Endozoicomonas gorgoniicola: one gene and its partner. The main gene of each other region encodes a partner of the protein of the gene in region 2 in a complex. Links are inferred from orthologs where the notes say so. Each region holds a gene or a part of one and is shown on either strand. Other genes may lie near its edges.

Region 1 (2,984 bases), 2.4 Mb from region 2 along the record:
AAATGTGGAGAATGCGCAGCATCAAGACGACGGGGCGATTCGCTGAAACGGCAAATCGCAAATCGATCCGTAGCTTGCATTATGGTGGATCCTGTCGGTCCCCCCGCAATGATCAGCTGTGAACTCCGCCAGGCCCGGAAGGGAGCAACGGTAGCAGTGACATCATGTGCCGGGGTGTGGCTGGCAGGGTTTGCCTCCAATCTCGACCTCCAATCTCGAGTTGACCCTCTCTCTGCCTGTCAGGCGCTTTGATTCACGTTAAACTATTTTTTATTGATGCGGTCCGATGGCTGATGCTTCTGTGCATGCATTTACCCTGAATGTTGATCAGTGACTGATAGTGCATTCTTATGGCATCTTCGTTAGCATAGGTTTCACACATTTCTATTACTGGGTATTGACGCTTTTCAATGAGCTATCAGGTTCTTGCTCGCAAGTGGCGACCTCGTTCTTTCAAGGAGCTGGTTGGGCAGACGCATGTTCTGCAGGCTCTGGTGAATGCACTGGATCAGGATCGCCTGCACCACGCTTATCTGTTTACCGGTACCCGAGGGGTAGGTAAAACCACCATTGCCCGAATTCTGGCAAAATGTCTCAACTGTGACGAAGGGGTGAGTTCGACGCCCTGCGGACAGTGCGCCGCCTGTTGTGAAATTGATGACGGACGTTTCGTTGACCTGATTGAGGTGGATGCGGCATCCCGCACCAAGGTGGAAGACACCCGGGAGCTTCTCGATAACGTTCAATATGCCCCGACTCACGGACGCTACAAGGTGTACCTGATTGACGAGGTACACATGCTGTCGGCGCACAGCTTTAATGCGCTGCTGAAAACTCTGGAAGAGCCGCCTCCCCATGTGAAGTTTTTGCTGGCCACCACGGACCCACAGAAGCTGCCCATCACGATTTTGTCCCGTTGTTTGCAGTTCGGCCTGAAGAACATGACGCCGGAGCGCATTGTCGGGCATCTGGAAAATGTTCTCGGCAGTGAACATATCCCCTATGAAACCTCGGCACTCTGGCAGCTGGCGCGTGCGGCTGATGGCAGTATGCGGGATTCCCTGAGTCTGACGGATCAGGCCATTGCCTTTGGTAATGGACGGGTTTCTGAAGGTGAAGTCAGCTCGATGCTGGGTACCATTGACCAGGGGCAGGTCATGAAGATGGTCCGGGCGTTGTCGACTGCAGATGCCGGAAGTGTCCTGAAAGCGGTTGCTGATCTGGCGGAGCATGCGCCGGATTATATGGCGGTACTGAATGATATGCTGTCGGTACTGCACCGGGTGGCTATTGCCCAGGCGGTTCCTGACGCGGTGGATAACAGTCAGGGTGATCGTGAACAGGTGTTACAACTGGCGGGCAATATGCGGGCAGAAGATGTCCAGCTGTACTACCAGATTGGCCTGGTGGGTAAGCGTGACCTGCCGTTAGCGCCAGAGCCAAGAAGCGGCTTTGAGATGGCGCTGCTGCGTATGCTGGCTTTCCGTCCTGAGCCGGTGCGGATTGAATCCGGCGCTGCTAAACGCTCTTCTGTTGATGTCGGCAGCCCAGTTTCTGAGTCCTCTGAAGCGGCGGAACCCGAGCCTGCGCCTGCTTCTGAATCAATAGCTACAGAATCAATAGCTGCAGAAGCAACGGTTGCTGAGCCCATTGCACAAGAGTCTGCTGTTGACGCTGTTGATCCTGTGCAACCTGCAACGGTACCATCGGTTCTGCCGCAGCGGGAAGCTACCCCTACCGCAGAGCCTGTGCCGCCGACCCCGGCCGTGGCAGTGAACCCTCTGCCAGAGGATTTTTCACCTTCGCCCGCTCCGGCGGTCGTTGAGCCGGTTGTGCCAGCAACATCGCAGCCTGTTCCGGAGGTGGGGCAGGAGCCACCTTTTTCTGGGCAGCCGGACTATTTGCAGGAGGTGCCGCCGCTTGATGATGATCAGGCGGGAGACCCGGGTTTTCAGGCTGACTATGTGCCTGCTGTCACATCTGGTGCAGAGCCGGATGACCGGGAAGATGACGATGTGCCTCCGCCGATGTCAACCTATGAAAGTTATGCGGCCAGCATGGATTTGCAGAATCTGTCCATGCCTGAGCCTGCGGCTGTGCCGCAGGTGGTCGATGAGGCTCCGGTACTGCCTGATCCTTCCGAGCGGGTGTGTCTGACCGATCTGGATGCCCTGAGCTGGATTCCGGTTTATCGCAGTCTGCCGCTGGGTGGTGTTACCCGGACGATTGGATCCCATTGTGAATACGTTGCACACAGCAGTGGTCGTATAGACCTGCGTCTGGATGAAGGGCGCAGTACGCTCTACAACGATACCCATCGTGAACGTATTGAAAAGGCACTGTCAGACTATTTTCAGCAACCGGTGCGTCTGCAGGTAGAGGTGGGCGTTGTACAGACTGAAACACCGGCAGCCTGGCGTGAACGAAAAATTGGCGAGCGTTTGCAGCAGGCCCGCGACAGTATATACAGTGATGCCAATGTGCAGTCACTGGTTGATCAATTCACAGCTGTTGTTCTGGACGACAGCGTTCAGCCCGTAGGTAATGTCATAAAGTAGCGGTTGGTAGCTATGACGGGCGATTGTATTTAATCACACGAACCTGAATAAGGAGTCACTATGTTCAAGGGTGGTATGGGCAATCTGATGAAGCAGGCCCAGAAAATGCAGGAAGATATGCAGCGGGTTCAGGAAGAACTGGCCAATGCTGAAGTTCAGGGTGAATCCGGTGCCGGTATGGTAAAGGTCACTATGACAGGACGCCACGATGTTAAGCGTGTCGAAATTGATCCGAGCCTGATGGAAGAAGACAAGGAAATGCTGGAAGACCTGCTGGCGGCGGCAGTAAACGACGCTGTTCGTAAGGTTGAGAGCAATAACAAGGAAAAAATGTCCGGCCTGACAGCAGGCATGAATCTGCCTGATGGCTTCAAGATGCCATTCTAATCGAGAGACAGGTCATTTATGTTCAGTCCTCTTATCAGG
Region 2 (3,894 bases):
CTCGGGTTCCGGTACGTAAAGGCTTAAGACACAGTTAAGGCGGGCGAAGCTGCAGGCGCCTCCGGGTTGCTCCAGATACCACTGTTTGAAATGCAGCTCGTCCAGTTCAAAGGGCTTTTTAAATGCCTGACTCCTGTAACCCATTTCTTCGAGAATGGCCAGCGAAGCCCGACTGAGCATGACTTCCATTTTCTCTCTGGCTTTGCTTTCATCATCCGCCATTTCATCGGGCATCCAGGCAAACAGTCGGTGTTCGCTGTAGTGGCTGGCTCCGGGTACTGTCCAGCCCCAGTAAAAACGTTCAAAAGCACCATAAGGTCGAATATTTACACCGACAACACCACTACCACTGCCGTAAGCAGGGTGGGAGATATTGCCGAGTTTGTGTTCTTGCAGATTACCTTCTTTGTCATAGGCTCCGACGGGCAGTTGCTGATCGTGCATCTGTTTATGCATGCCAGCGCTATGAACCATATTCTTGGCTTTTGACCACTCTTCGTTATAGGTAGGTGATTTTTCAAACTGTAAGGCGCAGCCCGTCATCATCATTGTGGCTACGACCAGCAGGTATCGGATTGTCATGTCCTTATCTCCTGAGCGCTTGTGAGGCTGAAAGGCCTCTGGATACTATTTTTAGCTTTAGCTGTTTGAGCAGGCTTTAACTATTTCTTTCACTCGAGCCATCGGCTGGGTATAAATCGCCTTTATGACATAACGATCCTTGTTGCAAATACTTCTAGTAAGCCTCTGTCTTTAGTATGATAAGTAGTAACCGCAGTGCCTTTCGGGATTACCACTTGATGAAAAAAGTGCTGTTTTTCGAGAGTTGACTGTTTTTTGACCCTGCCTGCTTTTTTCTTGGGGTGGGTGTGGTGTTCAGTTATCGATTTAAGGATTTTTCGACGCTGTCAGTGATAGAAGGCTTTGTCAGAGATGTACCGAATAACAACTATACTGCTTTTCGCCTTGATGCTCGTTGGTTGTGACCAGAGAACCTTACCGCCAAAAAACTACAAGTTGGATGAAGGGGTCATGACGCTTCTGCTTGATGCCAAAGAAGATGCCATCCAGCGGAAAGATGCTGCCGCAGTGAAAGGCTTTTATTCAAAAGATCTGGTGATGGACATTACTGGCCCGGGAGGTCAGATGTTTCAGAGTACTTATAACATGGTGTCCAGGCAGGCTGAGATAAATGCCGAGTATGGTAAAGACTTTTATACCGAAGTTCTGGAACGGGGAGTATATGTTTCAGCCAGCCAGAATAAAGCGATTGTACAGCAACGCATCAGGGAGACTTGGCTGTTCAACGCCAACTTTAATGATGTCATGGTGGAGTCTATAAATCGCATGGAGTGGGAGCTGGTAAACGACATTCCGCAAATCACCCGGGTCAGCAAGCGCATTCTGAATCGCAGGATACTGAATGAAGTTGACCGTCAGGCACCACCGGAGCAGCACCTGCTAAATGATGCCTGACGACTTCGTTGAACAAGGCCGGTCAGATCACTGGCGCTCCTGCGAGCGTCATTGATAACGACAGCAGCTCATCCCACTCGTTGGCCGGGTTCAGCCCCTTTATCCCCTGGTCAATAACGCCTGCATGTTCCAGCATCTGACGTAGCTCGCGTTCCGACTGACGGCTCATGCCTTTTTCCAGAAGTCCCCGGCGCTTTTTCAGCATAAAGGGTGAGAAGCCATGGGTTCTGGCTGCCTGATCTATTGCCAGCTCTGTACTGATGCCTCTGGATTTAAGCCGACTCAGATGACAGAGCAACCGGATTTCTCTTGCCAGCGCCCAGAGAACAATGGGTGGTTCAATACCTTCGGACCTGAGACCACCAAGAATACGAACGGTATTCCTGACATCGCCCTGCAGAGCCGTATCGGCCAGCTGAAACACATCAAAGCGGGCATTATCTGAAACCACTTCCCGAACGGTATCGACATCAATGACAGTACCGTTTGCCAGCAGTTTCAGCTTTTCAATCTCCTGGGCAGCCGCCAGCAGGTTGCCTTCAATCCTTTCAGCCAGCAGGGTGACCGCATCTTTTGATGCCTCGTAACCTGCCATCTTGAAACGATGTGCAACCCAGCCGGGCAGTTGTCGGTGTTCAACCGGCCAGACCTGGATAAATACACCGGCTTTTTCCAGTTGCTGAAACCACTTGGCTTTCTGCGTCGCAGCATCAATCCGGTCGGAAATGATCAGCAGCAGGTTATCGGGTGAAGGGTTCTGCAGGTACTCCTGTAACGCCTTACGTCCCTTGTCTCCGGGTTTGCCATTAGGCATCCGCAGTTCCAGAATCTGTTTTTCGGCAAACAGTGAAAGCGAGTTGGCTGTTTCCAGCAACTCGCTCCAGTCAAAACTGTTATCAATATGGTAAGTGTGTCGCTCTGTAAACCCCCGCTGGCGAGCCTCCTGACGGATGGCATCGCAGCACTCAGATATTTGCAGGGGTTCGTCTCCACTGACGATGTAAATACTACTCAGCTGGCGCTTTAACTGCGCTCCAAGCTGCTCAGGTTTTAACTTCATTCCAGGGCCTCAAGTGCCTCCTGCTCTTTTTTGCGGATTTTCCGGACGCGCTCGGCCTCTTGTTGCAGAGAGGCACCCGACATGGCAGCAACCCGGCGAACCGTCGTGTTGATAATATCCTGGCGCAACTCATTGAAGATGATACGTTCTTCGTTGCTGGAAGCGTTGGACTGGTTCTGGTTCCGGGTAAAGTAACGCTCGTTACTCAACTCCATAGGGGTAAACAGTTTCAGGCCGTCACTGGTTTCCAGCTGATAGGTAACCTTCAGTGTCAACAGTTGCTCGTAACTGCCAGCGCTGGAATGGGTGCGTTGACCGGTATCCTGTTTGATACGGGTAACTACCAGATGATAAGGGGCGTCATCGTTAATGCTGATGCCTGTCAGGCTCAAGGCTCTTCTGAGATCCCGGACAAAGGTACGGTCAGACCCTGTAACAGACAGTTCGGACAGTTCGCTGGCGATATCCATCTGCCCGCGCAGCTGAAACCCGCAGGCTGTTAACAGGCTGGTGATCAGCAACAAAGGGAGAATGGCACGCTTCTGAAAGTGGCTTGCTTGTTGTATTGCTCGCTGCGTTAATAGCTGTCTGAACATGATCTCTCCATGGCACACAAGAACGACGGTTAATCGCTCAACAATAACACGCTGACCTGTTGTGGTTAAAGGGAAGGATGCCGCTGCCTGTAAAGTTGTTATTGCATATAATAAAAGTCCCCACCTTAACGGAGGTTGGAATGAGCAAGACATATTTGACTAACGCTAATGGAGCTCCGGTCGCTGATGACGACACGAGTATCTCTGCCGGGGAGCGAGGTTCGTTAACATTTGACAATGTTCACCTGTTCGAAAAACTGGCGCACTTCAACCGTGAACGAATTCCTGAGCGTGTTGTTCATGCCAGAGGTTATGGTGCTTATGGCACCTTTACCCTGAATAAAGATTTATCGGATTATACGATTGCTGACTTTCTTCAGGGAGCGGGTAAAAAAACAGACGTCTTCCTGCGTTTTTCTACTGTCGCCGGCGGTCAGGACTCTGGCGATTATGTCCGTGACGTGAGAGGGTTTGCCCTGCGCTTTTATACAGAACAGGGTAATTACGACATCGTTGGCAACAATACGCCGGTTTTCTTTATTCGTGACCCCGCCAAATTCCCTGACTTCATTCACTCTCAAAAGAAAGACCCGAAAACCAACCTGCCTGATCCGGCCCATCATTTTGAATTCTGGGCAAATCATCCGCAGTCCATGCACCAGATCACCATTCTAATGTCTGACCGGGGTATTCCCAGATCGCTCAGGCACACGAATGGTTATGGTTCCCACACCCTGAGTCTCTGGAATAAAGACGGAGAAC

What was found. Proteins that work in one complex are often made in the same cells at the same time.
Region 1: the proteins of holA (region 2) and dnaX are in contact, whole or in part, in a cryo-EM structure (PDB 8GIZ), measured with the Escherichia coli proteins. The link is inferred for Endozoicomonas gorgoniicola from one-to-one orthologs.

Annotation. Positions count from the first base shown.
Region 1 is NZ_JAPFCC010000001.1:1,459,215-1,462,198, forward strand. It holds dnaX (DNA polymerase III subunit gamma/tau), read left to right. Parts: upstream 1-410; coding sequence 411-2,558; downstream 2,559-2,984. Other genes in the region: NX722_RS06710 (YbaB/EbfC family nucleoid-associated protein), read left to right, coding at 2,619-2,945; recR (recombination mediator RecR), read left to right, coding at 2,964-2,984. UniProt on the Escherichia coli protein: Part of the beta sliding clamp loading complex, which hydrolyzes ATP to load the beta clamp onto primed DNA to form the DNA replication pre-initiation complex.
Region 2 is NZ_JAPFCC010000001.1:3,859,938-3,863,831, reverse strand. What follows is about bases 518-3,483. They hold holA (DNA polymerase III subunit delta), read right to left. Parts: upstream 2,537-3,483; coding sequence 1,499-2,536; downstream 518-1,498. Other genes in these bases: NX722_RS17575 (catalase), read left to right, coding at 3,273-3,483; NX722_RS17580 (LPS-assembly lipoprotein LptE), read right to left, coding at 2,533-3,132; NX722_RS17590 (hypothetical protein), read left to right, coding at 1,033-1,476; NX722_RS17595 (hypothetical protein), read right to left, coding at 518-582. In the rest of the region: more of NX722_RS17595, read right to left, coding at 1-517; more of NX722_RS17575, read left to right, coding at 3,484-3,894. UniProt on the Escherichia coli protein: Part of the beta sliding clamp loading complex, which hydrolyzes ATP to load the beta clamp onto primed DNA to form the DNA replication pre-initiation complex.